3 regions of the Sphingomonas alpina genome follow, and region 1 is predicted to be linked to each of the others. Evidence: predicted binding sites of a transcription regulator. Region 1 holds the regulator's gene; each other region holds the start of a gene.
What was found. The regulator LexA, encoded in region 1, represses DNA repair genes until DNA is damaged. The targets are predictions, from matches to a motif close to GTTCCNCNCTTGTTCT.
Positions count from the first base shown of each region.

Region 2: the regulator LexA is predicted to act here: its motif matches at 1,753-1,768, upstream of uvrA (excinuclease ABC subunit UvrA).
Region 3: the regulator LexA is predicted to act here: its motif matches at 5,834-5,849, upstream of H3Z74_RS22955 (putative DNA modification/repair radical SAM protein).

Region 1 is NZ_CP061038.1:2,305,159-2,315,441, reverse strand. Features, by position in the region: gene H3Z74_RS10660 (sensor histidine kinase) at 1-440, shown strand, start outside; gene H3Z74_RS10655 (dioxygenase family protein) at 548-943, shown strand; gene H3Z74_RS10650 (hypothetical protein) at 930-1,187, shown strand; gene H3Z74_RS10645 (hypothetical protein) at 1,203-1,394, opposite strand; gene H3Z74_RS10640 (citrate synthase) at 1,391-2,674, opposite strand; gene gltX (glutamate--tRNA ligase) at 2,699-4,141, opposite strand; partial or broken gene H3Z74_RS10630 (ComEC/Rec2 family competence protein) at 4,257-6,326, shown strand; gene lexA (transcriptional repressor LexA) at 6,346-7,011, opposite strand; gene H3Z74_RS10620 (molybdopterin molybdotransferase MoeA) at 7,069-8,259, opposite strand; gene H3Z74_RS10615 (hypothetical protein) at 8,491-10,275, shown strand.
Region 2 is NZ_CP061038.1:3,330,463-3,340,745, reverse strand. Features, by position in the region: gene H3Z74_RS15600 (beta strand repeat-containing protein) at 1-1,550, opposite strand, end outside; gene uvrA (excinuclease ABC subunit UvrA) at 1,779-4,856, shown strand; gene H3Z74_RS15590 (ATP-binding protein) at 4,881-6,896, opposite strand; gene H3Z74_RS15585 (hypothetical protein) at 7,150-7,671, opposite strand; gene H3Z74_RS15580 (hypothetical protein) at 7,973-8,719, opposite strand; gene H3Z74_RS15575 (hypothetical protein) at 8,928-9,521, opposite strand; gene H3Z74_RS15570 (hypothetical protein) at 9,791-10,283, shown strand, end outside.
Region 3 is NZ_CP061038.1:4,864,117-4,874,399, reverse strand. Features, by position in the region: gene H3Z74_RS22990 (hypothetical protein) at 1-1,174, opposite strand, end outside; gene H3Z74_RS22985 (hypothetical protein) at 1,247-2,143, opposite strand; gene H3Z74_RS22980 (hypothetical protein) at 2,224-2,637, opposite strand; gene H3Z74_RS22975 (sigma-70 family RNA polymerase sigma factor) at 2,663-3,568, opposite strand; gene H3Z74_RS22970 (carboxymuconolactone decarboxylase family protein) at 3,546-4,010, opposite strand; gene H3Z74_RS22965 (RNB domain-containing ribonuclease) at 4,114-5,529, shown strand; gene H3Z74_RS24915 (hypothetical protein) at 5,590-5,712, opposite strand; gene H3Z74_RS22955 (putative DNA modification/repair radical SAM protein) at 5,852-7,099, shown strand; gene H3Z74_RS22950 (parallel beta-helix domain-containing protein) at 7,300-8,493, shown strand; gene H3Z74_RS22945 (SO2930 family diheme c-type cytochrome) at 8,490-9,560, shown strand; gene H3Z74_RS22940 (hemerythrin domain-containing protein) at 9,609-10,094, shown strand; gene H3Z74_RS22935 (UdgX family uracil-DNA binding protein) at 10,110-10,283, shown strand, end outside.

The DNA of each region.
Region 1 (10,283 bases):
ATCTCGCGGACGTGTCGCGTCGCGCGGCGGGCCTGCTCGGTGTCCGCGCGAGCGGCGCCAAAGTGCGGATCGACAAGCCTGCGCCTGACGACATGCTCCCCGCGACTGGCGAATTCCGCCGCGCGCTTCAGATATTGGTCAATTTGATCGGCAACGCCGTGCGCTATTCTCCGGTCGACGGCATGGTGTGGATCCGCACCGAACGCGAGGGCGATATCGCCGCAGTGATCGTCGCCGATCAGGGCAAGGGCATCGCGATCGAGGACCAGAAGCGCATTTTCGAAAAATTCGAACGCGTCGACCCGCACGAAGCGGGCGGCAGCGGCCTTGGTCTTTATATCGCGCGCCGCCTGGCGCGAGCGATGGGCGGCGACATCACTGTCGACAGTGCGCCGGGGCAGGGCGCGCGGTTCGTCTTTACCTTGCCGTATCGCGAGTAACTGGGTCGGGTCGAATGTCGCCTGGCCAGGTCAGTCTCGCCTGGGCGGTTCCTGCAAATGTGGCAATGCGCTATGGCTGCTGCACCTGCAGTCTTCGCGAGTCCGTTATGACGCGATTGGATCGACGAACCGCTGTGCTGAGCCTTGGATTGGCCGCCGCCGGCCTCGCGGTGTCTGCGCGAGCCGGCTGGTGGCGACGCGGTGCCGAACCCGCACGCGCCAATCTGTACAATTGCGAAGGGTGCGAGGCGGTTGCCGAACGCGCACCAGCCGGGCTTCCGGCATCGCTGCGGATGGCAGGCAAGGCCGAGCCGGGCGAGCGCATGATCCTTACCGGCCGCGTGCTCGCCGCCGATGGCACAAGGCCGGCGGCGAATGTGGTAATCTATGCGCATCATACCAATGCCGCCGGGCGCTACGCCAACGGCACGAGCGAATCCGAATGGAGCCGGCGTCATGGGCGCCTGGGTGAAGACGGGCAGAGACGGCGTGTACACTTTTGATACGATCAAGCCCGCGCCCTATCCGAACGAGACTATGCCGGCGCACGTCCACCTGTTCATCGCCGAACCGGGGCATCCGGCCTATTATCTCGACGATGTCGTGTTCGACGGCGAATTCGGCGTCACGCAGGCCTATCGCCGGGCGCAGGAACTGCGCGGCGGAACGGGGATCGTTCGGCTGGAGCGGAATGCGGCCGGGGTATGGCTCGCCCGCCGCGACATAAGGTTGGAGCGGCACGCCTGAATTGGATCGTCCGGCTCAGAAACGCCGGCTGAAGACGATCAACCCGATCCCGAACAGCGCAATGATCGCGCCGTAGATCGCCCATTGGCCCTGCGCGAGCATGAAGCTCTGCGCAGGCCACATGATGAGGCCGAGGCCCTGACCGCAGAAGAACAGGCCGGACAGCGTCACCAGGACGCCGCCGGCCCGCAATGCGGTTTTGATCAACGCTTGTCCACGGTGACGTAGTCACGCTGCGTCGGACCAGTGTAAAGCTGACGCGGGCGGCCGATCTTCTGTTCCGGATCGGCGATCATCTCATTCCACTGCGCGACCCAGCCGACGGTGCGGGCAAGCGCGAACAGGGCGGTGAACATCGTCGTCGGAAAACCGATCGCCGACAGGATCACGCCGGAATAGAAATCGACGTTGGGGAACAGCTTTTTCTCGATGAAATATGGGTCGTTGAGCGCCATCTCTTCAAGCTTCAGCGCGACGTCGAACACGGGGTCGGTGACGCCGAGTTCGCCGAGGACCTCGCGTACCGTCTCCTGCATCACGGTCGCGCGCGGATCGTAATTCTTGTACACGCGGTGGCCGAAGCCCATCAGGCGAAACGGATCGTTCTTGTCCTTGGCGCGGGCGATATATTCCGGAATCCGGTCGACCGTGCCGATCTCGCGCAGCATGTTGAGCGCGGCTTCATTGGCGCCGCCATGCGCCGGGCCCCACAGGCAGGCAATGCCGGCGGCGATGCAGGCGAACGGATTGGCGCCCGACGAACCGGCAAGCCGCACGGTCGAGGTCGAGGCGTTTTGCTCATGGTCGGCATGGAGGATGAAGATCCGGTCGAGCGCGCGCTCGACCACTGGATTGACGACATATTCCTCAGCCGGCACGCCGAACGTCATACGCAGGAAATTGCCGGTGTAGGACAATGAGTTGTCGGGATAGAGGAAAGGCTGCCCGACAGTATATTTATACGCCATCGCGGCAATCGTCGGCATCTTAGCGATCAGCCGGTGGCTGGCGATCATCCGCTGGCGCGGATCGGTGATGTCGGCGGAATCATGATAAAAGGCCGAGAGAGCGCCGACCACGCCGCACATCACCGCCATCGGATGCGCGTCACGGCGGAAGCCGCGATAGAAGGTCGCGAGTTGCTCGTGCACCATGGTGTGGCGGCTGATCGTGTAGCTGAAATTGTCGAGCTCGTCCTTGGTCGGCAATTCGCCGTTGAGCAGCAGGTACGACACTTCCATGAAGCTCGACTGCCGGGACAATTCGCCGATCGTATAGCCGCGATGCAACAGCACGCCTTCATCACCGTCGATATAGGTAATCGCGGAATCGCAGCTGGCGGTCGAGGTGAAGCCCGGGTCGTAAGTGAACTTGCCGGTCTGGGCATAGAGTTTGCGGATGTCGATGACATCGGGGCCGACTGTGCCCGGCATCACGGCATAGTCCAGATCCTTGCCGCCAACGCTCAGCTTTGCGGTGTCGCTCATCGAATAGGTCCTTTACGTTCCGGCTCAGCTGGCCATCTGGTCGGCGATCCGGCCGAGGCTTTCGTCACGCCCGAGCAGGTCGAGCACTTCGAATATCCCGGGCGAGGTCTTCTTGCCCGTCAATGCCGCGCGCAACGGTTGCGCGACCTGACCCAGCTTCGTCCCCGCTTCGTCGGCAACTTGCCGAACCGCGTCTTCGAGTTTCTCCGTATCCCAGCCGTCGAGCGCGTCAAGCTTGCTGTGTGCAAGTGCGAGAATTCTGCGCCCGTCGGCGGTCAAGAGATCGGCCGCGGAATGGTCGATTTCAAGGGGACGGGTGCGAAACAGGAAGGCGGTACCGCTCGTCAGCTCGACGAGATTGGCAGCGCGCGGCTTCAGTGCCGCCATGCTGCGACGCAAAAGATCGCGCTGCCGGTCATCGACTTCGAAGTCGAGTCGTCCGGCCACCATATCAGCCAGCCGCGCATCGTCGGCGAGGCGCATATAATGACCGTTCAGGTTCTCAAGTTTTTTCAAATCGAACCGGCTTGGTGATTTTCCGACGCCGTCCAGAGTAAACCATTCGATCGCCTGTTCGCGGCTGATGATCTCGTCATCGCCATGCCCCCAACCGAGCCGGAGCAGGTAGTTGTTCAGCGCCTCGGGCAGGATGCCGAGTTCGTCGCGATAGGAATCGACCCCGACCGCACCATGCCGCTTGGACAATTTACCACCGTCCGAACCATGGATCATTGGCACATGGGCATAGATCGGCTCGGGCCAGCCCATGCCGCGAATCACCGCGAGCTGGCGGAAGGCATTGTTGAGATGATCGTCGCCGCGGATGACATGGGTGACGCCCATGTCGTGATCGTCGACCACCACTGCGAGCATATAGGTCGGCGTGCCGTCCGACCGGAGCAGGACAAAGTCGTCGAGCTCGGCATTCTGCACGGTGATCGAGCCCTGTACCTGGTCGACGATCGTCGTCGCGCCATCCTTCGGCGCCTTGATCCGCACCACATAAGGTGCGCCCTCCGGCGCTTCGCTCTCGTCCCGGTCGCGCCAGCGGCCGTCATAGCGCATGGGCAGTTTGGCGGCCTTTTGGCTTTCGCGCAGCGCGGTCAGCTCCTCGGCCGTGGCATAGCATTTATAGGCATGGCCCGAGGCAAGCAGTTGATGTGCGACCTCGGCATGGCGCGGTGCGCGCTCGAACTGAAAGATCGCCTCGCCGTCCCAATTCAGGTCGAGCCAGGTCATCGAATCGAGAATTGCGTCGATTGCCGGCTGGGTCGAGCGCGCGCGGTCGGTGTCCTCGATCCGCAGCAGGAACTTGCCGCCGCTCGCCTTTGCGAACAGCCAGTTGAACAGCGCGGTGCGCGCGCCGCCAATATGCAGGAAGCCGGTCGGCGATGGTGCGAAACGAGTCACGACCTGCCCGGGCACCGGGGTAGCCGCCGAAACGCCCGGAGCGGCGGCATCAGTAATTGCGCTCAAGCGCGCATCCTTTCAGAATTGAAATCAGATGGCCAGTTCAGCCGACCACGCCCCTAGCACGCGACCTTGGCCGCTTCAAATCGGCCTGGGCGCAGGTATGGCGTCCATGCGCGATGCGCTAGAGCGCTGGCTCGAGGCGGAACGCGACCAGTTGGTGCTGTGGCTGCCAGTGACAATCGGGGCGGGTGTTACTCTCTGGTTCGTGCTGCCCGACCCATTGTCATGGGGTACGGCGCTGACGGCGATGATCGCGATCGCTCTGTTGGCGTTTGCGGTGGGGCGCGGGGGCAGGGCAGGGCATGCTCTGGGCGTTGGCGTGCTGGCAATGGCGCTTGGCCTTTCCCTTGTCTGGTGGCGGGCGAACGATGCGGCGGGCGCTGTGCTGACGCGGCCGGTGATCACGACGTTCGAAGCACGGGTCGAAACGATCGAGCCGCTCGCGGCCCGCGACCTGGTGCGATTGCGGCTTGCGACGATCCGGGTCGTCGATCAGGCAGCGGACCGGTTTGGTCGTGCTATCCAGCTGCCCGCACATGTACGGGCCAATCTCGCCGAAACCGATGTGCCGGCCGGGCTGACGCGCGGTGCGACGATCCGATTGCAGGCACGACTGATGCCACCCCCGCAGCCCGCCGTGCCGGGCGCCTATGACTATGCGCGCGTGGCATGGTTCGACGAGATTGGCGGTACAGGGCGCGGATTTGCGCCGGTCACAATCGTGACGCCGGGCGATGCGCCAGGGGCGGGGCTGCGCGACCGGTTGTCGCGGCATATCCAGTCTCGCGTCGGGGGTAGCGCGGGCGGGATCGCCAGCGCGCTCGCGACTGGCGATCAGGGCGCGATCGCGGAGGAGGACGCCGAGGCAATGCGACGCTCCGGCTTGGCGCATCTCCTGTCGGTGAGCGGCTTGCATATCACGGCGGTCGTGGCGGCGACGATGCTGGTGGTGTTGCGCCTGCTTGCGCTGAGCCCATGGCTTGCGCTGCGCTTCCGATTGCCGCTGATCGCGGCGGCGGCGGGCGCGGCGGCAGCGATCGGCTACACCCTCCTGACCGGATCGCAGGTGCCGACGATCCGTTCCTGCGTTGCGGCGCTGCTGGTATTGACCGCGCTGGCGATGGGCCGCGAAGCGATGACCTTGCGACTGGTCGCGGCAGGTGCGGTGGTCGTGCTGCTGCTGTGGCCGGAATCGCTGGCGGGGCCCAGTTTCCAGCTTTCCTTTGCCGCGATTACGGCGATTATCGCGCTGCACGAGCATCCGCGCATCAAGGCATGGTTCGCGCCCCGCGACGAACGCTTGGTCGCCAAGATCAGGCGTAACCTTGGCTCGTTGGTGCTCACCGGGCTGGCGGTTGAGTTCTCACTGATGCCGATCGCACTGTTTCATTTCCACAAGGCGGGATTCTACGGTGCGGCGGCAAATATCGTCGCTATTCCCTGGACCACCTTCATTGTCATGCCGCTCGAAGCGCTGGCGTTATTGTTCGATCTGGTCGGCCTGGGGGCGCCGCTGTGGTGGCTGACCCAGGGAGCACTGAACCTGTTGCTTTGGCTGGCGAGGACGACCGCGGGCCTGCCGGGGGCCGTGGCGGCACTGCCGGCCATGCCGGATATCGCCTATGCCCTGATCGTGATCGGCGGCTTGTGGGTCGCGCTGTGGCGGACGCGGTGGCGACGGTTGGGATTCGCTCCTCTCATCGCCGGGGTCGTCTGGGCGCTGATGACTCCGGCACCAGATCTGCTGGTAACGGGGGATGGGCGGCATGTCGCGGTGCGGACGGCGCGTGGAGGGCTGGCGCTGCTGCGCGATCGGGTCGGCGACTATACGTCGGACATGCTGGCGGAAAATGGCGGTGTCGACGGCACGCCGCTGCTACTGGCTGATCAGCCCGAAGCACGGTGCAATCGAGATTTGTGCCTGACCGAGCGCAAGGTAGGAGGGCGAACTTGGCGCATCCTCGCCACGCGCAGTGCTTATCTGGTCCCGGCGCGCGAGCTGATCGCGGCATGCCGGGGCGCCGATATCGTGGTCAGCGAACGGCGCTTGCCCCAAGGCTGCACACCGCGCTGGCTGAAGCTCGATCGCCCGACCCTGGCGCAGACAGGTGGGGTGGCGATCACGCTATCCAACGGCAAAATCACCACCGTTTACCGGCCGGGCGACCGCCATCCGTGGCGGAACCCCGGCGCGGATATCAATCGTAGCGGCGCAACAGGCCGGCGAGCTTACCCTGAACGCGGACTTGGGCGGGGGAATAACGCTGGGGATCATAGGCACGGTTCGCCGGGTCGAGCCGAACCATTGCGCCCTCGCGGCGGAAATATTTGAGCGTCGCTTCGCTCTCCTCGATCAGCGCGACGACGATTTCCCCGTCGCGCGCGGTATCGGCGCGGCGGATGAGTGCATAGTCGCCGTCGAGAATTCCTGCTTCGACCATCGAATCGCCTGACACTTCAAGCGCATAATGTTCGCCATTGCCGAGCAGCGCCGCGGGCACCGCGAGCATCGAATGACCCTCGAATGCCTCGATCGGCACGCCGGCGGCGATGCGGCCGTGCAGCGGGATTTCGATCACATCGTTGGCGGGCTCGGGCAAGGTACGGATGTTGGGTGCAGTGACAGGCGTCTTGCGCGCGGCGTCGCCGCGTTCCGGCATCTTCAGCACTTCAAGCGCGCGGGCGCGATTGGGCAAGCGGCGGATGAACTGGCGTTCCTCGAGCGCACTGATCAGGCGGTGCACGCCCGACTTCGACTTGAGGTCGAGCGCCTCCTTCATTTCCTCGAACGAAGGCGATACGCCGGTTTCGGCAAGGCGGTCGTTGATGAAGCAGATCAGCTCATGCTGTTTGCGCGTTAGCATCCGTAAATCCTTCGTCGGAACAGACTGGGAACGTTGTCGCAATGTTCCGTTGGATTGTCAAGCGATGCGCAACACTTGGACCATATCTCCCGCGGCAGCGGCATGCGCATGGGGCGGACGGACGATCAGGCAGTCCGCGCGCGCAAGCGTGAGCAGCATCGACGAGTCCTGGATGGTGGAGGCGAAGACTCGACCATCGCGGGATTCCGCGCGCAGATAATCCTGGCGATGATCATTCGCGGGGAGAGGTTCGCCAAGCGTGGCGGTCGTCGTCACGGGCAATGGGTTGGCGGCTCCGGCCATGGCGGCGATCAGCGGTCGCAGGAACAACATCGCGGTGACGAATGCCGATACCGGGTTGCCGGGCAGGCCGAGCACCACGGTCTCGCCGATCCGCCCGGCCATCATCGGCTTGCCGGGGCGCAGTGCGATCCGCCAGAAATCCACGCTGCCCCCTGCTGCCTCCAGCGCGGGGCGGACCAGATCATGATCGCCGACCGAGGCACCGCCGGTGGTGACCAGAATATCCGCATCGACCTGGCCGAACGCTGCGGTCATTACATCGAGCCGGTCGGGCAGGATGCCGAGGTCGATCGTCTCGACCGGCAGGTCGGCGAGCAATGCGACGAGCATCGCACCATTACCTTCGGGCAGATCCGCGCCGGTAATCTGGCCCCCGGGCGGGACAAGTTCGTCGCCGGTGGCGGCGATGGCGACACGGATCGGCCGGTTGACCGCCAGCGTGCCGTGCCCGGCGGTTGCCGCGAGTGCGATCCGTGCGGCGGTGAGGCGTTCCCCATGGCGTACCAGCACATCGCCGGTTGAGAAATCCAGGCCCTTGCCGCGCATATTGCCACCCAGCCTGTGCGGCCCTTCGCCGGTCAGGTTGATGATGTCCCCGTCACGACCGGCTTCCTCCTGAACCATTACCGTGTCCGCGCCGTTGGGCATGGCCGCGCCGGTGAAGATGCGGACGGTTTCGCCAGTACCGACGATTCCGAAAAAGGGGCGGCCAGCGGCACTTTCCCCAATCAGCGCGAAGGGGCCTGGCAGGTCGCCGAAGCGGATCGCATAGCCGTCCATCGCCGAGAGATCGGTGGAGGGCTGGGTGCGCCGTGCAAGGATATCGGTGGCAGCCCAGCGGCCAGCCGCGCTGCGCAACGGCTGCGTCTCGCTGGGGACCCGGGCGACGAGCGCGAGGAGTCGCGACTGAGCCTCGGTGACGGGGAGAAGGGGCTTGGGAATCATGTGGTGAGGCGCGTGATCTGCCGTTCGGCCTCCCTCGACGGGTGACGGTAACGGTGAAAAGTGAATGGGAGCATGAAACCAACGCTGTCACATTTGGCGCTGGTGGGACAGACGGATTCTCTTCCCCGGCAATCTTATCGACCGACTCCTCGATGAACGACGCTGCCACAGCGGGTTCAGGAACGTTGGTCCATCGTCTACGCTTTGGGGGGCATCAAGGAGTTGGATGCCATGACCATGAAAATCTCCCAGCGCGTTCGCCAGGCGAGCGCTGTCATTGCGATCGCGGCGTCGCTGGCCCTTGCCGGCTGTAACCCAAAGGCGGCGACCGAAGAGAGCAAGGTCGCCTCTCAACTGCCTGAATTGCCGGCCACCTTGCCCCTCGCGTCGGGCGGGGCGACGGTGGTTCGATCCGCCGCAGCGGCTGCCGCACTTCCTGCAGCCAAGCCAATCCGGGTGGTACAACTGGCCGATCCGGGCCAATCCTATGCCTATGCTGACGATGCCCGGGGATTTGCCGACGCAATCGGCGATGCACCACCGGATTATGGCTTCGACTATGATGATGTCGAGCCATGGGCCTGGCAGGGGTATGACGATTCGATCGCGTTCGCCGAACCGATCGATGACGGCTATCGCTATTATTATTACCGGCCGGGTGCCGTATCGCCCTATTTCGTGCGCGACCATGACTATGGGTACGGCTATGATAATGGGCAACTCGCAGTGGTCTATGCCGCCAGCGGGGCGATCCTGCCTTACGCCGCCTATGGACCACGCCAGGACTATGCCGCGCGCTATTATGCGCGAGGCCGCGATCTCTACCGCTCGTCGCACCAGCGCCGCCCGGTGATCGCGGCCAATTGGGCGGCTCGCCAAAATGCCATTTCCGCGACGCAGGCGCGCTGGGCCGCGGCGCGGTCGCGTGAAGCCGATTGGCAGCGCTATCACGCCAGCGTGGTCCAACGGCAGCAGCGCCACTGGGGCCAGGAGCAAGTGCGTCGTCGTGCGGATACCGTGCGCTACGACGCATGGCGCGATCAGCGATTCAGCACGCGACCACCGCCACGCGCCATTCCAGCCGCCTGGACACTGGCGCCCTGGGCGCGTGACGCCAATCGTTACGCACCGGCCGCGCGCGGTTTTGCCGGTGATCAAGGCGAGCGCCAGCGCGCGGCCGCTGTCGAGCGCCGCCGTGTCGCTATGTTGGCGACACGACCGGTCGACGATCGCAGCGAAGTGCAGCGTGCAATGATCGAACGACGACGCGCGCTCGCCGAGCAGCAGAGCCAATTGCGCTTGCGGGAACGCGACAACGCCGAGGGCCAACGCATTCAGGCGGCCCAGCGTGCCGAGGCGGCGCGGCGCCAAGGCGAGCGAGCGCGACAGATCGCGGCGGGCGAAGTCGCGCAACGCGATCGGCAGGCGCGCGCGGTGGCGATGCAACGGCGCTACATCGCGATCGATCGGGATCAGTCGGCTCGGGTCGCGCAACAGACCAGGCGCGCCCAGGCACGGAATGACGAGCAAGCCCGCGCGGTACAGGCACGCCAACGCCAGCAGGCTCAATCGCAGGCGCGTGCGGCGCAGCTTCAGCAGCGTCGACAAGGCCAGGTTGCGGCGCAGCGGACCGAGGTCGAGCAACGCCGCCGGGGTCAGGCCAGGGCGGTCGAGGCCCAGGAGCGTCGCCAGGCGCTAGCGCAAACGCGCGCTGTCCAGATTCAGCAGCGACAACAGGGCCAGGCGCAGCAACGCCAGGCGCAAATACAGCAGCGCGCTGCGCAAGCTCAGCAACGTCAGGCGGGACAAGCTCAACAGCGCCAAGCTCAGGCGCAGCGCCAACAGGCTCAGGGGCAGGCTCGCGCTGCTCAGGCGCAACGGCAGCAGGTGCAAGCCCAGGCACGCGCGGCGCAGACGCAGGCGCGTGCCGCAACACGGCCGTTATCTGCCGCGCCTTCGGCAGGACCGCCGCGGCCCGATCGCGGCCCTGGTGGCCGGGGCCGTGATCCCCGGTAATCGGCGTA
Region 2 (10,283 bases), 1.0 Mb from region 1:
GAACTCTCGACGAGATCTATACCGTTGCCTTCCTGGCTATAATCGAACTCTTCGACCCGATCATCAATGTTATCGACGATATAACGATCATTGCCCGCGCCACCGACCATCACATCAATGCCGGCGCCGCCGTCCAATATATCATTGCCGTCTTGCCCCTGTATCAGATCGGCGCCGTCGCCACCGTAGAGACGATCTTCATCAAAGCCGCCAAACAGCCGATCGTTGCCCGTCTCGCCATTCAATATGTTGCTGCCGAAAAGATCAGTAAGCTCGTCATCTCCCGCACCGCCACTCACTATATCGTCGCCGTAACCACCATTAATCGCGTCATTGCCCGCCTCGCCGTTCACAATGTCGTTGCCCTCGCCGCCATCAAGTTGATCATCGCCGAGGCCGCCATCAAGGGTGTTCGCCGCCGAATTGCCGATCAGGATATTGCTCAGCGCATTGCCGGTGCCGTTGATCGCACCGATGCCGGTCAGCGTCAGATTCTCCACCGCGGTCAGGCTGCCGAGCGAGAAGCTCACCGAGCTTTCGACGCTATCCGTACCTTCGCCATCGAGTTCGATCACCCGGTCCAGGCTATTGTCGACGATATAGCGGTCATCGCCCAGACCGCCGGTCATCGTGTCGCCGCCGGTACCGCCGTCGAGTATGTCGTTGCCGTCGCCACCATTGAGTGTGTCGGTGCCATCGCCGCCATTCAGCGTATCCGTACCGGTATAGCCGGTTAGGACATCATCGCCGCCAAGCCCGTTCAATATAGTGACATTGCCAGACCCATATATCGTCTGGCCAAATTCGTTTCCGGAAATGTTGAGCGTTTCGTCTGGAGTCAGGGCATAGGCATATATGAATTCGACTTCCTGTCCCGCGGTCAAGACATAAGATGGAGTATAGATGAAGGCCAGATCAGTGCCTTCGCCCACGGCCTCGAAAATCATGTCGCCGGCATCATTGACTGTATAATAATCGTAACCGGCGCCACCATACATCCGGTCATTGCCTTCACCGCCGGCAATTTGATCCAATCCGTTGCCATCGCCGCCATAGATCGTGTCGTCACCGTCGCCGCCGGTGAGAAAATCATTGCCCGCGCTGCCGTAGATCAGGTCGTTGCCGCCTTCTCCGTTCAGGCTGACGCCTGTCGGGTTGCCGTCCAGAACCCCGGTCAGCACATTGTTCAGCTCATTTCCGATGCCTTCATTATAGGTCAGGCCGGGAGCCGCACTCACGGTCAGGTTCTCGATTGCGCGGTTTTGAATCGAGAAGGATATCGAACTCACGATGGTGTCATTGCCCCCGCCGGACGCTTCGATCACCTCATCGCCGATGTCATCGACGAAATAGACGTCATCGCCCGCACCGCCCTCCATGCGGTCGATGCCAAGCCCGCCGTCGAGCCGGTCGTTGCCGTTCTCGCCGTACAGCTGATCGTTGGCGCCGTTGCCGGACAGCGTGTCGTTACCGCCATTGCCATGCGCAGTATCGATATCTCCGGTACCGACAAACACGTCGTTACCAGCGCCGCCAACATAATCCACCATGTCGATAATCCCCCGTGCCGAATGAACATTGTTGGCCGTTTGCGGTTGAGTCTGCAACAATTAGCGAGGTTTCATGTCACAATGGCGTCGGGGCATCGCGCCGCTACGGCACAGGCGCCATCCTTGCGGGACGGCGACCAAATTCCCAGATTAGGATTCCAGACCGGGCCCCGGTTCAGGCCAGACCGGGTCTTGCCCAATCCGAACAAATATGGAACATATCGCCGCATGCTGACTCACATATCCGTCCGCGGCGCGCGCGAGCACAACCTCAAGAACGTGTCGGTCGACATCCCGCGCGACACGCTCACGGTGATCACCGGCCTGTCCGGATCGGGCAAGTCGAGCCTCGCCTTCGACACCATCTATGCCGAGGGTCAGCGCCGCTACGTCGAATCGCTCAGCGCCTATGCCCGCCAGTTCCTCGAACTGATGCAGAAGCCCGACGTCGACCATATCGAGGGCTTGTCGCCGGCAATCTCGATCGAGCAGAAGACCACCAGCCGCAACCCGCGCTCGACCGTCGCGACGGTGACCGAGATCTACGACTATATGCGCCTGCTCTGGGCGCGTGTCGGTATTCCATACTCGCCCGCCACCGGCCTGCCGATCGCCGCGCAGACCGTCAGCCAGATGGTCGACCGCGTGATGACCCTGCCGGAGGGCACGCGGCTCTACCTGCTCGCGCCCGTCGTGCGCGGCCGCAAGGGTGAGTATCGCAAGGAACTAGCCGAGTGGCAGAAGGCCGGCTTCACCCGCGTGCGCATCGACGGCGAGATTTACGAGATCGACGAAGCCCCCGCGCTCGACAAGAAATACAAGCATGACATCGAAGTGGTGGTCGACCGCCTGGTGATCGGTTCGGGTATCGCGACGCGGCTGGCGGAGAGTTTCGAATCCGCGCTGAAGCTGGCCGAGGGGCTGGCTTATGTCGATTTGGTCGATACGACCGTTGCCGAGCTCTCATCCAACCGGGTGAAGGAAGCACCGCAGAAATTCATTGCCGAGACATCCGTTCGCCCTGAGCTTGTCGAAGGGCAGGGTGCCACATCTGCAACGTCGAAGAAGAAGAACGGTGCTTCGACAAGCTCAGCACGAACGGGGGAGGGGGCGGTAGCTGCCGCCCTCGACGGCGGCGCGATGAAGGGCGCCGGCGTCCCCGCCAACCGCATCGTGTTCAGCGAGAAATTCGCCTGCCCGGTGAGCGGCTTCACCATCGCCGAGATCGAACCGCGGCTCTTCTCCTTCAACGCGCCGCAGGGTGCGTGCCCGGCGTGCGACGGCCTGGGTGAGAAGATGCTGTTCGACGAGGATCTCGTCGTCCCCAATCACGCGCTCAGCATCAAGAAGGGCGCGGTCGTGCCCTGGGCCAAGTCCAACCCGCCATCGCCCTATTACATGCAGGTGCTGGGCAGCCTGGCGCGCGAATTCGGCTTCAGCCTCGATACGCCATGGGAAGAATTGCCCGGCGAAGTGAAGCTGATCATCCTCCACGGCACCGGCGGCAAGCCGGTCACTTTGACCTTTGTCGACGGCCGCAAGTCGTACGATGTGAAGAAGCCGTTCGAGGGCGTGATCGGCAACCTCAACCGACGCCTGCTCCAGACCGAAAGCGCATGGATGCGCGAGGAACTGTCCAAATACCAAAGCAGCGCCGCATGCGAAGTCTGCCACGGCGCGCGGCTCAAGCCAGAGGCGCTGGCGGTCAAGATCGGCATGCGCGACATCTCCAGCGTCACCCGCCTGTCGGTGGTCGACGCGCTCACCTGGTTCGAGAATGTCCCCGCCGACCTGACCGATCAGCAGCGCGCGATCGCCGAGCGCATCCTGAAGGAGATCCTCGAACGGCTCGGCTTCCTCAACAATGTCGGGCTCGACTATCTCAACCTCAACCGCACCAGCGGCACCTTGTCGGGCGGTGAGAGCCAGCGCATCCGCCTCGCGTCGCAGATCGGCTCCGGCTTGTCCGGCGTGCTCTATGTGCTCGACGAACCCAGCATCGGCCTGCACCAGCGCGACAATGACATGCTGCTCAAGACGCTGCGCCGCTTGCGCGATCTCGGCAACACTGTGCTGGTGGTCGAACATGACGAGGACGCGATCCGCACCGCCGATTATGTCATCGACATGGGCCCCGGCGCCGGCGTGCATGGCGGCGAAGTGGTCGCACAGGGCTCGCTCGCCGAGGTGCTCGCGACCAAGGGCAGCATCACCGCCGACTATCTCAACGGCACGCGTGAAGTGCCGGTGCCGGACAAGCGCCGCAAGGGCAATGGCAAGAAGCTGACCGTGCACAACGCCACCGCCAACAATCTGCGCGGCGTCACCGCGAGCATCCCGCTCGGCACCTTCACCTGCATCACCGGCGTGTCGGGATCGGGCAAGTCGAGCTTCACCATCGACACGCTCTACGCCTCGGCCGCGCGCACGCTCAACGGCGCGCGCCTGCTCGCCGGCAAGCATGACAAGGTCACCGGCCTGCAATATCTCGACAAGGTGATCGACATCGATCAGTCGCCGATCGGCCGCACCCCGCGCTCCAACCCGGCAACCTATACCGGCGCCTTCACGCAAATCCGCGACTGGTTCGCCGGCCTGCCCGAAAGTTCCGCGCGTGGGTACAAGCCCGGCCGCTTCAGCTTCAACGTCAAGGGCGGCCGCTGCGAGGCGTGCCAGGGCGACGGCCTGCTCAAGATCGAGATGCACTTCCTGCCCGACGTCTATGTCACGTGCGACGTGTGCCACGGCGCGCGCTACAATCGCGAAACGCTGGAGGTGAAGTTCAAGGGCAAGAGCATCGCCGATGTGCTCGACATGACGGTCGAGGACGCAGTCGAATTCTTCAAGGCGGTCCCGCCGATCCGCGACAAGATGGCGATGCTGGCGGAGGTCGGCCTGGGCTACGTCAAGGTCGGCCAGCAGGCGACCACCCTGTCCGGCGGCGAGGCGCAGCGCGTCAAGCTCGCCAAGGAGCTGTCACGCCGCGCCACCGGCCAGACGCTCTACATCCTGGACGAACCGACGACCGGCCTGCATTTCGAGGATGTGCGCAAACTGCTCGAAGTGCTGCACCAGCTGGTCGAGCAGGGGAATACGGTCGTGGTGATCGAGCATAACCTCGACGTGATCAAGACCGCCGACTGGGTGCTCGACCTTGGGCCTGAGGGCGGGGTCAAGGGCGGCGAGATCGTTGCCGAAGGGACGCCGGAGCAGGTGGCCAAGGCGAAGGGGTCGTTTACCGGGCATTATCTCGCGCCGTTGTTGGCGAAGGGCAGGGGGCGTGTGGAGACAGTGGCGGCGGAGTGAACCTAAATCTACCAAGATCGGCGTTCAGTCGGGTGAAAAGAAGCTTCTTCCGCTAATACCAGCCCGGTCAAAGAATGCTTTATTGCGATCGGTGGCGTCCTTCAGCAAATCATCCCATCCTATCAGCTCGATTGATCCCGAAAAACCATCTCTTGGAATATACCTACGTCCGCCAGTTCCGGCAATTCTCTCCCAAGAGTAAGTCCACTCATCCATTTTTCCGACAATATCTGCGATGATAAAACAGTTAAATACGGTTGACCCATTAAGTTTTATTGGCCTTCCTTTTACGTCTAGCTCTCCGCCGTTTTGCAATAACCTAACATATCGTTCAACCTGTTGCTGAGGATTTTCATCATTATTATAGCTTTTTCTACCAGGTCGTTTAAACTCAACTAGAAGTACACGCGCCATTTCATCAGCTTGTCGAAGCGAATGAACGGTGTTGAAAATCAAGACGTCGGCTCTCTCCTCGCTTTCAAATGCGGATCCGAGTTCCCGGAATGGGCGATCTGAGCTAAAGTATTCGGCAAAAGTCAGTCGCTCGTCAATTACCCAAAGCTCATGCGATGATGCCGGCATGATCTTTAGCTCATCGCCTACTGTTCTGATGCGCATCGGGCATATTAGATTATGTAGAACAGATTCGGTCTGATAAGAGCTATCGGTTTCGGCTATTCTGACCTTTTGTAATAGCACTTCTAAAAATTCCAGGACCGCTTTACGTCTAACGACATACTCAGCAAGACTTTTAGTCTCTGCTTGCTCAAGATCGTTTACCGCCTGAGCGACTGCCGCGTAGAATCCTTCACTATTAACTTCTCCACCTTTAAGGGTTTTAAAGGTCGATCGGATTGATTCAGCTTGCTTGTAATCTCGACGGAATCTTTGTCGTGCTAAATGGCTATAAATTGCATCTGGCTTTCCCTCGCCTGTGGGAATGTATTTCTGAAGCTCTTCTACAGTGCCAAAGCCGACAGAAGGGTAAGTTTCTACAATCCCAGCAATTTGCTTTCGTTGCTTGACGCTTTGCTCTTCTAATGGTTCCGCCAGAAAATGCTCCACATGCGGAATGCATACCTCGTTTACAATACTATCCAACAGATGGTCGTCGAATGTGAAGCCAGTGCGCTCTTGGTTCACGTGTTTATCTAAATAGCTACTAAATAGGCAAGCGTGAAACACGCGATCCGCTGCATCTCCGAAGTATCCAATTCCCAATCGACCATCAATACATTGTGAGACAACTGTTCGATCGTTGGCTATGAAATGGATAAAGTGATTCCCGCCCAAGCTCGCGCTCGCACTTTTATGGCATTCGAGAAGTGTCATTCTAAAGAGCCCGAGCTCTCCGAACGCTAAGTCTTTGATCTCGATTTGCCGACTTATGTGCTCCGCCATATCTCTAGGATAAGTTCTGGATTCATCCCCGCAGTTTACCTCGATCGTTGGAGATTTACCGCCAACAAAAACGGGTAGAAAGTGCGAAAATATGTGCTGGAAAATATAAGCTGACCGGCTAGGGAATTTTTCTAGATATCCGTTGTCACGAATCTCTGAGAACTTTATCCTCGTGCCAGGTTGAATATTTGATGGTTGATCGCCTTCTGTAAGGTCAACAATTTGCTCTTCATTGTTCAGTCTGAAACGGAATTGCCTCTCTTTTTTGAGGTCGCCTACCGTGTATCTAGATCGTATTTCAATTCTACCGAAGCAATCCAACCACAGCAATCTGCCAACGCCTTTACCTCCGAAGGTAATTTTATGGTCTGTATCTGTAGTTAGGAACGCTTCGAAATTTTCATCGTCCAAGCCGATTCCATTATCTTCGACAGTAATCCATATCTTACTTTTATCGCGATCCATACCAACAAACACTTCGACCAAGCCTTTTGCCGATGCTCGCTCTTCCCATCTGGTATAGATTGCGTGAATTGCGTTGCTGATCGCCTCAAACGTGGGTTGGAGAGCATCAGACGTGCGAGCGGGCTTCGGAAGCCGTTGCACTCGCTTAACCAAGTTGGCGTAAAGTTTCGCCACCGTCATCCTCTCGTTTGGGCCATATGCCGCGCTGTGGTACTCTTCGGGTGGAGAAGTGCAAAGCGAAAGCACGGGAGCGTTTGCCAGATTAAGACCTTATCGGTCTTAAGTGAATCTATTACGGTGCCAGTTCACTTAACCTCCAAACTACCCCTCAAGGCTGCTCGCCCGGTTCATTCACCTCTCGCCCTTCCCTTGTGCCTGACCAACGTTGCAGGCTCGTTCGCCAAAGGCATCGGCGATGCTTCCGACATTATTTGTCCGGCACTGGGTGGCTTTTCCGAAGCGGATCTTGCGGCGGCAGATACACTGCCGGAGGCCGCGTTGCCGACCAGATATTTGCCACCTTATTGTCCGATATCGTCAGGAAAATTCTGTAAACCAGCCTGTTCTCACACGCCCATGCAACTCTGATTTCGAGATCACCCAACAGATACGGTGTCAGATCACGGCACTGCTTCCTCAGCGTTTTAATCGCGGACAAACAGCTGGCGTTGACGGGACTCGATAACCATTCAGGCGTGGACAGTTTTTTGAGCGCTCTCCGGTCGCCGCGCTCAGCCGCCTTGATATAATCATCGACAAGCTTTGCGTCGCTCGCGATCGGCGGCGACGAGCTGGTCGCAGCGGGACCCAGATTCGCTTTCAGGTCCGGTACCTCGCAAGGCCTGCCGACAACGCCGAAATAGGCTTCGCTGGCCACCTGTTGCGCATGGGCGGGGGCCGGCTGAACCGACGGGGCGATCACAAAAGCCATCAAGGAAATGAATCGCACCGGTCGCACGCGCCCCTCCATCGTTGCCGCAGCGACAACGACCCAGGCCCGTAACGGGCTTTCGCAACGACCGCCACCGGGTGCGCAGATTCTAGCTGCCGATGAGCCACAGGACCCGGCCGGAACGGTGCGCGCCATGACCTTCTGGGCCTGTTGGGGCTGTCCTTAATTACGGTGACAGTTTACTTAACCCCCAAACTACACCCTCAAGGCTACACGTCCGACGCATTCGCTTCTCGGCTTCCCTCGACTACGGTGATAGTCCACCAACTAAGCGTCCGAGCCTCATCCGCTACAACCGTCACCGCAGCCGCTGCTGACCCACGAAATCGACAAAACTACGAAAATTCGCCGTCGTTGACGCTTCCATCGCTGTCTTCATCTCGATGGTGAGCGGCTGCACATGCGGCAATGGGGAATCGTTTTTCCGCTTATAGGTCTTGCCCCCGGCCTTCGGACCGGAGAAATCCCGCAACCAGAACTCTATCACCAGTCGATCGCTCCCGACCAGCAGGGCCCCAATCGCTCCGGCGCGCTCCCATGCCATCTCGGGATTTGGAAAAATGGCGTATAGATTGCCGATAACGAGGTCGGCGTAACAGCTGGTAGGGGACTGCACGAGCCGACCGGCGATACGGTTGAGCGGAGTCTTGTCGATATCGATCATCTCCGCATGCCGCACCACGGTTACTGCGCCCGCCTGCGGCAGCAGCTTTTTGAGGTCGTCGTCGGAGAGCGCGTTGGCCCGGCTCACAGTGTCGAACAGGCTGGCGTTCGACAACGGATTGGAGCGATCCATCTGGGCGGGATCCACCGTGATCTTGATAAACGCGTTCGGCCGCAGTTTGAAATTCGGCCGACCCGCGCCCCAGACATGCAGTTCGCAGCCGCTATTCACGGGCGCGGCACCAGGAGTGGACTCGTTCGCCGCGGGGAGGGATGCCGTGGGAGTACCGGCTGTCTGCGCCCCGGCTAGCAACGGCTGAAGTGCCGTCAGCGCGGCACTCGCGACCAGCGCGGCGCTTAGCAAATATCTCGATCTTTTCATGTTCCCCCCTGACGCCAGCTTATACGGGCCGGAGATGCTCGACAACGGGCGCGAAAGTTACGGGGAAGAAGATTACGAGAAGATTACGAAGACACGTGCGATAACCCCTAAACTAGTGGAGCGCGGTGATGAGCTGGCGTTCGTGAAACAGCCGGAAGGCCTCGACAGCACACCGTAACCTTCGTTCCCAACAACCGCCAAACCCCCATCATCGACAACCCTTGATAAACTTGCTCGCAAGCATCTCGTTGATATCGGGTGCCTTGGTCATCAGAACCACCACATGCGACCAGGGCCGGTTCGCCGGAACTCTCACGACCGCAACGCCGATGCCGCCAATCCGGACATGCGCGGGGCAATCGAAGGTATCGGCCTTGTCCGCGATATCGATCTGCCGCACGAGCCATTGTTCGCGGCCGGGCCAGTCGGGCACGAAATAGCCGACCATCCGCACGACATCCTTGTTGAGCGATGACCTTGTCGACGGATCTGCGGGATCGTTCATCTCGATCTCGAACCGCACGGAATAAGGTTTGTCGGTGTGCCCGTTATCGGACTTGCCGGTATAGCCTTTTTCCCATGGCTCTCGATCCGCCCCATCATGGATGGAGATTAGCTCGAACACATGATCCTGCAGGCCGCATTGATAGGGTGAACTGCCGGTAATCTTGCAGCCGCCCAGTCGCGCGAGATCGTGAAGAATGATTGGCAACGGCTTTTCGAGCCCGGATTTGGGATTGACGACCGAACGGGGAGGGAGGTCCGCGCTGCAACCGGAAAGCAGGAAGGGCGCTATTGCCAAGGCCAATGGTCGGTTCCTCAACGATCGCATGGCCAGCGTCATTCTCCGGCGGCATTGTGAAATGCCACGATGCCATGAACCAATCTTAACCGATGTTCACGTTATGTCTAGAAGCCTGTGATGTCGAAAGATCGCCATCGGAACGGTGATATGAAAGCCTTGGGGCAGTACATGATCATTCTAGCGAAGGATGACAAAGCCCAGGTTCCCACCTAATCCACCGATCCTTGAACCACTTGCACCCCACAACCCACGGAAAAGGTAACACCGTGACACCCCTGAAGCTCGCCGTCGCGGCCACCCTCTCGCTCACCGCCACCCAGGCCGTTGCCGCCGATCTCTGGCGCGCTCAGTCCGTGGATGGGCTCACCATCCTGTTCGACGGCGACCAACTCGGCAAGGCGCGCGATTTGACCAGTGCGGTCTATTATATGGAGGGTCCGCTCGTCGCACAGCGCTTCGCGGAGCTGCATGTCGAATTCAACTGTGCCGCCCGGCAGGTCCGGGTGACCAGGACCCTGGTCTATGATTCAGACTTCAAGGCAACACCCGGTACGATACCGCCCGGTAACGGCGCATGGGAAAAGGCCGATGACGGCGCGACCGGCAAGGCATTGACCGATTTCGCCTGCGGTCCGCGCGGTGAATGGCCGCGTCTCGGCCGCAAACAGTCCGAGCAGGATTGGCGGGCGGTCATGAAGCAACAGCCTTTGAAACAGGATGCCGGCAAGGCGTCCACGCCATCCGGTGAGACGCCACCGC
Region 3 (10,283 bases), 2.6 Mb from region 1:
GCGCGGGCTGGCGCAAGCTCGCGGCGATGATCCACAGCATCGCCGCGCCGCGAATCGCCGCGGCCAGCGCAATCTGGCCCTGCGTCGCGGCGGGCAGATGCCCCTCCATTCCGGCGAACAACCAGAATTCGGCGAAATAGGCGAGCACATCGCCGAACGCGAACCAGGCAACCGGCCAGAGCCGGTAGCTGGTCAGGATCAGCATCGGATAGAGCCACAGGTCGAATTGCGGCGAATAGACCTTGTTGGTCAGCAGGAACCAGGCAAGCACCGGGGTGAACAACAGCCAGGGCCGATGGCCGTGCCGTCGCCAGCCCAACGCGACGATCACCGTCGCGCCGATCAGGAACAGGCCGCCCGACACCAGGTTGCGCTGTGCGATCGGGGACATCCAGACCCCGAACACCGCCAGCAATTCCCAGATCGACGCGGCGGTGCCCGACCGGTCGCCGGAGAAGCGGTAGAATTCGGACCAGTTCTGATACGCGCCGAGCGCCAGCGGCAGATTGACCGCGCCCCAATAGGCGATGGCGATCCCCACCAGCAGCGCCGCGGCGGCAAGACGCCGGGTCACGCCGCGGCGCTCAGCGGGGAACAGCGCGCCCAAGCCGAGCAGCGGCAACAGCAACACCGGAAACAGCTTGGCGGCGGTGCCCAATGCGGCCAGCGCGGTGGCATTGGCCCCGCCCCCGCGCCGCGCCGCAAGCAGCGCCGCGACGGCGAAGGCGACGGCCAGCATATCCCAGTTATGCCCGAGATAGAGGATCAGCGGCGGCGCCGCCGCCCACCAGTAGAGCCGCTGGCGATCGACCCCGGCCCGCTCCATCATTGCCAGCACGAGAAAGGCGAGCAACGCATTAACCGCAGCCACGACACCAAGGAAATGCGCCGCGGTCGCCACCGGGCCGAAGATCGTCCGCGTCACCAGACCTTCGATCCAGATCAGCCCGCCGGTCAGCACGGGATATTCCATCCGCGCCTCGACATAGGGCAATTGCCCCGCCGCGACGCCGCGCAGACCCCAGAACGGCACCGCGTCGCTGTAGCAGCCAGTGGTGTACTGGATCGAATCGGTCCAATAAGCCCCGCAATGCCCCTTGAACGCCCAGCCGGCGAGGCAGGTCAGGCCCAGCAGCACATAGGGCCACCACCGCGTTCGATCCGTCCCGCTCATGCTCGCTCCCGATGCTTTGGGGCGGGTGTATCGTCCCCCACCGGCGAAGAACAGCCAGTCCCCGGCGTCACTTCAGAAGGCAATGCCGGGTCGCAGCACGACCTGGAAAAATGCCAGCATTGCCATCGCCGCGATCAATAGAAGCAATGGGCTGAGCTGGCCGGTCGGCGCCTCCGGCGGCCGCGGCGCGCTGCGCCAGGCGCCGGCCTGGATGAATCCCATGCCGATGATCGCCACCGCAACCGGGACCAGCGCCACCTGGTCGATTGAGCCCGGCAGGCGGAACGGGATGACGATCAGGGTCCCCAGCACCGCCGGCACAGTCCCCACCCGGAAGATCGTGCCGGTGCGTGACGCATCGGGTGCGAGGCTGAGCAAGGGGCGAGTCAGCGCAAACGCCAGTGCGATGATCGCCGCCATCGCAAGCAGCGCCGCAGCCCAGCGCAGCGGCGCGTCGAGGCCAAGATAATCCATCGCCATGCCGACATCGTTCTGCGGCAGGATCGCGCCGACCACGACCTGCGGAACCGACTGGAACAAGCCGGCAAAGGCGACCCAGATCAGCGCTGTGCGCGCGGTCATGCCCTTCGGCACATGCGCGGCGCGCAGCACGGCCAGCGCCGCCAGTCCGACCAGCAGGATGGCCAGTGCGCCGGTGCCCTGAAACAATCGCGCCAGCGGATTGTCGCCAGTCCAGTCGTGATTGTTGTGATAGAGGATCGGATGGAGCCCGGGAGTGAGCGCCTTGGGAATGACGAGAAACAGTTCCTGGATCAGGAACAGCACTTCAAAGGCGAGCGCATAGAGCAACGCCGACCCGATCGTCAGCCGCCAGTCCCATGACCGCGCCGCCGAGCCGCTTCCGCGGACCTTCCCGCGTCGGAGCCAGCCCATCAGGCCGAGTATCAGCGGCCCCAACAGGACAAGGACCGCGAACAGGATCGCGATCGGGCCGGCATCCACTCTCATATCTTCCCCGCTTCGATACGACGGACAAGCCTTACCGCCGTCGCGAGGCCCCGTCTAACAAAGCGGGTATGGCCGTTGAATCATGCGCCGGCCAGCATCCGCCGCCGGCGGTCGCCATAGCTCCACGCGGTCAGCCCGATCCCGATCAGCGCCGGCAAGGTGACGGCGGCGAAATCGCGCGGAAAAGCGGACAGCGCGCAGATGCCCACTGCAATTTCCCACAGATGGAACAGGGCATGGCCGCTGAACCAGATCGTCGCCACCGCCCAGAGCAGCAATCGCAGCTCCGCCCGCACCGCGCCGACCACATAGGCCGCGCCGGTCATGACGAAGATCATGCCGATATCGCGAATGAAATGCTGGTTGAATGCGCCGGTCGAGGTCACGCCGGGCACCGCGAAATACCAGTCCAGCGGCGATGCCAGCATGAATATGCCATTGGCCGCCATGGCCAGGCCGAGGATCGTCGCGACGATGATGCAGGTCCGTGTCATGTCATTTTCCTTTGCGATCTCGCGATCAATGCGGCTGTCCGGCCGGTGCTTCGACGGCCAGGGCCAGTTCGACATGTTTCAGCTTGTCGGGGTTGCGCATGATATAGATGCCGGTGATGCGCCCATCCTCGATCTCCAGCGCGGTGGTCTGCAGGACTTCCCCGCGTTCGGAACTGACATAGCCGGGCAAGCCGTCGATCCACACCGGGCGGATCATCACCATCCCATGCTCGCCGAACTTGCGATGCAGGCCGGCGAACAGCCGCAGCATGCGGTCGACCCCGACGATCGGGTTGCGGAACGACAACACTCGGCCGCCGCCATCGGCCTGCAGCACGACATTGTCGGCCAGCAATGTCTTCAGCATTTGGGTATCGCCGCTGCGCGACGCCGCGAAAAAGGCCTCGGCAATCCGGTCCGCTTCTTCCTGTTCGACCGGAAAGCGCGGCCGTGCGTCATGGACATGCTTGCGCGCCCGGACCGCCAGCTGCCGCACCGCGCCTGCATCGCGGTCGAGCGTCGCCGCGACTTCGTTCAGCGCCACGCCGAACACATCGTGGAGCAGGAACGCCGCCCGCTCCAGCGGCGACAGGCGTTCGAGCGCCATCATCAAGGTCATGGTGAGGTCATCGGCCGGCTCTTCCCCGGCGGTATCGAGCAATGGCTCGGGCAGCCATTCGCCGATATAGGTTTCGCGCCGCACGCGGGCCGATTTGATCACGTCGAGGCACAGCCGCGTGACGATGCGCGACAGGAAGGCAGCGGGCGTTTCCACCGCGACATCGGCGCGTTGCCAGCGCAGCCACGCATCCTGCACCACATCCTCCGCTTCGCTGAACGAGCCGAGCATGCGGTAGGCGAGGCGCAGCAGCCGCGGCCGCTGCGCCTCGAAAATGCGGGTCGACTCCTCAGGCTGCAGCACGCGCCGCATCCACCGGATGAACGGCGCGCAGGCCGATCTGCAGCCGGTTCCACAGGTTGATCGACCCGATCAGCAAGGTGAGCTGGACTTGCTCCTCCTCGCTGAACTGCGCGCTGACCAGCGCATAATCGGCATCCGGCGCGCCGGTATCGGCGACATGAGTCAGTGCCTCGGTCCAGGCCAGCGCGGCGCGTTCGCGATCATTGTAGAGCGGCGATTCGCGCCACGCGTTGAGCATGTAGAGCCGCATCTCGGTCTCGCCATGCGCCCGCGCATCGGTCGCGTGCATATGGATGCAATAGGCGCAGCCATTGATCTGCGACGCGCGCATCTTCACCAGTTCCAGCAAGCTGTGCTCCAGCCCGCTGGCCGCGATGCTCGCTTCCACCGCCATCATTGCCTTGAGGCCGTCGGGAATGAACTTGAACGGGTTCTTGATACGCGGGGCCATCTGCCTTCTCCTCGGTGCCCTATGCACCTTCCCCGTCAAGACGAGCTAGCGCGGGTCGAGTGTGACATGGCCGCGAAATTTTTTGGCTTTTTTTCTTCGGAACATGCCCATCGGCGGTGTAGCACGGTCAATGATGAAGGCGCTCGCCGATCCCGACAATGCTCTCGCCCATGGCCTGGCGACGATCCGCGACCAGTTTCAGGTGCCGGACGCCTTCCCCGCTCCTGTCCTGGCCGCCGCTGAAATCGCCGCGGCCCGCGCGCCTGCCCAGCATGTCGATCGCACCGACCGGCGCTTCGTCACGCTCGACCCTGCCGCCTCGACCGATCTCGACCAGGCCTTTGCAATCGAGCCGAGTGGCGCCGACCTGCTGCTCCACTACGCGATCGCCGATGTCGCCTGGTTCGTCGACGACGGCGACGCGCTCGACACCGAGGCGTGGCAGCGCGGTACGACGCGTTATCTGCCCGACGGCAAGGCCGGACTTTATCCACCGATACTCGCGGAAGGCGCCGCCAGCCTGCTCCCCACCGGCCCGCGCCCGGCGGTGATCTTCACCGTGCGCGTCGCCCCCGACGGCGGCGTCCGCCTCGACGGCGCCGAGCGCGCAATCATCCGCAGTGCGGCCAAGCTCGCCTATGACAGCGTGCGCGACAGCGACCTGCCGGCCGGCTTTGCCGAGCTGGCGGGGCGTATCCAGGCGGCCGAGGACCGGCGCGGCGCAGCGCGGGTCGACCCACCCGAACAGGAAGTCGCCGCGCTCGGCGACGGCACCTATCAACTCGCCTTTCGCCCGCTGCTCGAATCGGAGAATCGCAACGCCGCCATGTCGCTGGCGACCAACATGGCGATCGCCGACGCGCTGCAGGCGCATCATACCGGGCTGTTCCGGGTCATGGCCGAACCCGATGCGCGCGCAGTCAAGCGGCTGCGCCATACCGCCAGTGCGTTCGGCCTGACCTGGCCCGACGCCATGCCGCTCACCGAGTATGAGCGCACGCTCGATGCGATCGATCCGCGCCAGGCGGCCTTCATGCTGGCGATTCGCCGCGCCGGCATGGGGGCGTCCTATGTCCCGTACCGCGACGGCGTGGTGCCCTGGCATGCGGCGATGGCTGCGACCTATGCCCATGCCACAGCCCCGCTGCGCCGGCTTGCCGACCGCTATGTGGTGCGCGCCACGCTGGCGATCGCGAATGGCCAGACGGTGCCGGATGTCGTGACCGAGGCATTCACGCGCCTGCCCCAGGTGATGGCCCGCGCCGATGCGTTGAGCGGGCGGATCGACCGTGCCGTGATCGACCTGGCCGAGGCCGTCATGCTGCACGGCCAGGAAGGGCAGGTCTTCCCGGCGGTGGTCACCGACGTGACCGATCACGGCGCGCGCATGCAGCTGCGCGACCTGCCCGTGGTCGCCAATGTCAGCGCGCATAATGTGACACCGGGCGACGCGCTGCGCGTCCGGCTGACGGCGGCCGACCGGGAACAGCGCACGCTTTCGTTCGAGCGGATCAACTAAAAGCGACATCGGCTCGGGTCGGATCTTCGCACGGATAAGGTTGGATCAACTCAACTCAGCTCAATTCAAAACCCTCCAAGCGGGGTGCGGCGTGCGCGGCCAGCCGTTCGCCCCGGCGAACTCCGGGTAAGCGGCGCGCCAGCGAAAGATGGTGGTGCGTGAGACGCCAAACGCTGCGGCCAGCTCGCGATCGGTGGTTGCGCGCAGAATCGGCTGAAGCCTTGCCCGACTGAAGTCGCGAGCTTTGCTCCAAACATGCGACCAGAAAATTCTAGAACTTTCAGCCCTTTACGACGCGTCGATCGGAACATATAAAGAACATATGGCCCAGCTCGATATTCAGCAAAAGCTCGAAATCCTCGCCGATGCGGCCAAATATGATGCGTCCTGCGCTTCGTCGGGTACGGTCAAGCGCAGTTCGCGCGACGGCAAGGGGTTGGGGTCGACCGATGGCGGAATGGGCATCTGCCATGCCTATGCTCCCGACGGACGCTGCATCAGCCTGCTCAAGATCCTGCTGACCAACAGCTGTATCTTCGACTGCCATTATTGCATCAATCGCAAGAGCAGCAATGTGCGCCGCGCACGCTTCACCGCCGACGAAGTGGTGCAGCTCACCCTCGCTTTCTACCGGCGCAATTATATCGAAGGGCTGTTCCTTTCCTCGGGCATCATCCGCTCCTCCAACTATACCATGGAGCAGATCGTCGAGGTCGCGCGGAGCTTGCGCGAAGACCATCATTTCCGTGGCTATATCCATTTGAAGACCATCCCCGACGCCGATCCCGAGCTGGTGCATCAGGCGGGACTCCATGCCGACCGCGTGTCGATCAATGTCGAGCTGCCGACCGCGAGCGGGCTCAGACGGCTTGCGCCGGAGAAATCCGAGAGCCGGATCGAAGGCGCGATGACCGAGATGAAGTCGGCGATCATCGATACCGCTGACGCGACCCGAAAATACCGCTCCGCGCCGACATTCGCACCGGCCGGGCAATCGACCCAGATGATCGTCGGCGCGGACGCCGCGACCGACGGCGATATCGTGCGCAAGGCGTCGACTCTCTACGATCGCTTCGGACTCAGGCGGGTCTATTATTCCGCCTTCTCGCCGATCCCCGATGCCAGCGCGATCCTGCCGCTGCAGCGCCCGCCGCTGATGCGCGAACACCGGCTCTATCAGTCGGACTGGCTGATGCGTTTCTATGGCTATGGCGCGAATGAAGTCGTCGCGGCGGCCGATGCCGAAACCGGCATGCTGCCGCTCGACATCGATCCAAAGCTTGCCTGGGCGCTGAAGTTCCGCGGCGCCTTTCCGGTCGATGTGAACAAGGGGCCGCGCGAAATGCTGCTGCGCGTTCCCGGGCTCGGGACCAAGGCAGTCGATGCGATCCTTGCCGCGCGGCGCTGGCGGCGGTTGCGGCTTGAGGATGTCGCCCGGCTGACCGTATCGGTGGTGAAGGTGCGGCCCTTTCTGATCGCGGAGGGCTGGCGGCCCGGCGCATTGACCGACCTGGCGGGGCTGAAGACCATTCTTACGCCCAAGCCGAAACAAATGGAGCTTTTCATCTGATCATGGCCGGAAAACAGTGATCGGTGCCGCACTTCGCCGAAATAGTTATTGACCATAAAGTAGTTATCGCTAGATTTTTTCCAATGCCGGAACATGTCGGCACGGATGCGGAATCGGCAAAGCCAAAGGCCCCGGTTCGGTCTGAAAATGATCGTCATAGACGCGGGGCGAACCCGCGCATGACATTAGAGGAGCTGTACATGAAACCTATCCTGCCATTTGCGGCGCTCGCGATCATCGCGTCGCCCGCCCTGGCCAAGACCATCACCGTCGCACCCGGACCCGATGCGCAATCGCGGCTGCAAGGCGCGCTGATCGAAGCGGCGCCCGGCGACGTGATCGAGATCGGTGCGGGGCGCTTCGACCTGACCGACGGCCTGTCGCTTGATGTCAACAAGGTCATTGTGCGCGGCGCCGGGCCGGACAAGACGGTGCTGAGCTTCAAGGGGCAATTGGGTGCGGGCGAAGGCCTGCTCGTGACCTCCGACGATGTCGTGCTGCGCGGCTTCGCGGTCGAGGATTCGAAGGGCGACGGGATCAAGACCAAGGGCGCCGACCGCATCGTCTACAAGAATGTCCGCGTCGAATGGACCGGCGGGCCGAAGGAAACCAACGGCGCCTATGGCATCTATCCGGTCGAGAGCAGCGACGTGCTGATCGATTCGGTCATTGTGAAGGGCGCGTCCGATGCGGGCATCTATGTCGGCCAGTCGAAGCGGATCATCGTGCGCAATTCGCGCGCCGAGGGCAATGTCGCCGGGATCGAGATCGAGAACAGCCGCAACGCCGATGTCTATGGCAACACCGCGACGCACAATACCGGCGGCATCCTGGTATTCGACCTGCCCAATCTGCCGGTGATGGGCGGCGGCGACATCCGCGTGTTCAAGAATATGGTGGTCGACAACGACACGCCCAATTTCGCGCCCAAGGGCAATATCGTCGCCACGGTGCCGACCGGCACCGGCGTGCTGGTGATGGCCAACGACAATGTCCATGTCTTCGACAATGACCTGTCGGGCAACGGCACCGCGAACGTGATGATCATCAGCTACCCCAAGGCCTTTACCGACAAGCGCTACAACCCGCTGCCGCGCGGCATCGCGGTCGGCGGTAATCGCCACGGCAAGGCCGGCTTCGCTCCGCAATTGCCGGGCGGCGCTCAACTTGCCGCGGCGTTCGGCGGGTCGCTGCCGCCGATCCTGTGGGACGGCTCCGGCGACAAGGCCGGGCTGGCCGTGACCGACAAGGTCACAGTGCTTGGCCTGGGCCTTGCGCTCGCCGCACCGCCGGAGACGGCCAAGCCGGCGCCGGTCGATCTGTCCACGGGCACAGCGATGCCGCAACCCGCCAGGGTCGTGTTGCCCGAGGCGATGGAGGCCGCTGCCCGGTGAACCTCGCCCGACGCCTTGCCATAATCGTCTCCGCCGCCGCCGCGCTCGTCATTCTGGGCGCGGCGATGGAGGACGCGCGCGGCGTGAACGACGCGGCGATCACCGGTGAAGGATATCCGGCGACCCTGTCGGAATTCCATCTCTTTACCGACATGGCGACGCGCGCGCCGGCGGCGCGCGTAACGCCCTATACGCTCAATACTCCACTCTTCTCCGACTATGCCGAGAAGCAGCGCTATCTCTATGTCCCGGGCGGCAAGGCCGCCGCCTATGACCCGGACAAGGTCATCGACCTGCCGGTCGGCTCGGCGCTGGTGAAGACGTTCGGCTATCAGCAGGCGGGCAGGTTCAAGGCGCTCGAGACGCGGCTGCTGCTCCACCGTGCGAGCGGCTGGGTGGCGATCCCCTATGTGTGGAATGCGGACGGTACCGATGCAGTGCTGAAGCGCGCCGGCACGCGCATCCCGGTGACCTTCACCGATCCGTCGGGCACCATTCGCACGATCAGCTATTCGGTACCCAACCAAAATCAGTGCAAGGATTGCCACGCGCTGTCGGGCGCGGTCACCCCGATCGGCCCGAAGATCCGCAATCTTAATGACGGCAAGCAGCTTCAGGCCTTGCTCAAGGCCGGGATGCTCGACCGCTTGCCTACGGATGCGCCGCGCCTCGCACGCTGGGACGATGCGGCCGCCCCGCTCGCCGACCGCGCGCGCGCCTATCTCGAAACCAATTGCGCGCATTGCCACAACCCCAATGGCGCGGCATCCAATTCGGGCCTTTATCTCGACTGGCACCAGGCCGATCTGAATGCGCGCGGCATCCTCAAGCACCCGGTAGCGGCGGGACGTGGCAGCGGCAGCAACGAGTTCGACATCGACCCGGGCCATCCCGAACGCTCGATCCTGATCTTCCGCATGGAGAGCGCCGACCCCGGCATCGCCATGCCGGAGCTGGGCCGCGCCACCGTCCATGCCGAGGCGATCGACCTGCTCACACGCTGGATCGCGGAAATGCCACCCGCCGGCACGCCGGCGGATATCGGGGTGAAAGCGACTCGCAACTGAAACAAGCATCGCCGCGATCGGTTCTTCTGCCAACCACAGGAGAGTTTCATGGCCGACGCCCGTATCTTCGCCGATCTCAAGGCCGATCACGACCGCCACCGCACGCTGCTCGCGCAGATCAGCGAAACCTCCGGCGCGAGCGAGGAGCGCGAGACTCTGTTCGAGGCGTTCCGCGTCGAAGTCTCGGCGCATGCCGCCGCCGAAGAGGAGTCGCTCTATGCGACCATGCTGGGCAACCCGGAGCTGCGCGACGACGCCCGCCACTCGGTCTCCGAGCATAAGGAGATCGACGATTATCTCGGCGAGCTGGCCGAGATCGACATGGCCACCGGCGCATGGCTGACCAAGTTCAAGGAAATGCGCCACCGCTATGAGCATCATATCGACGAGGAAGAGGAAGAAATGTTCCCCGCCGCCGCGGAGGAGCTCAGCAGTGCGGAGGAAGCACGGCTCGCCAAAGTGTTCGAGACGCGCAAGCCGAAGGAGCTGGCCCGCGCCGAAGCCTCGCCGCCGGGTAGCGACGAGCGCGACTGACATTCTGGCACGACATTGAGGACTGCGATCCTCGCCGCGCCGGATGATTTCGAAGGCTGGCGCGACGTCGCACGCGCGTTGGCCGCGGAAGCCGTGGCGCCTGAGCAAGTCCTCTGGCAAATCGGCGAGGGGGGCAGCGATCTCTTCGCCGGAGCGGCAGCGTCAACGACCTCGTCTGCGCCTGCCGGC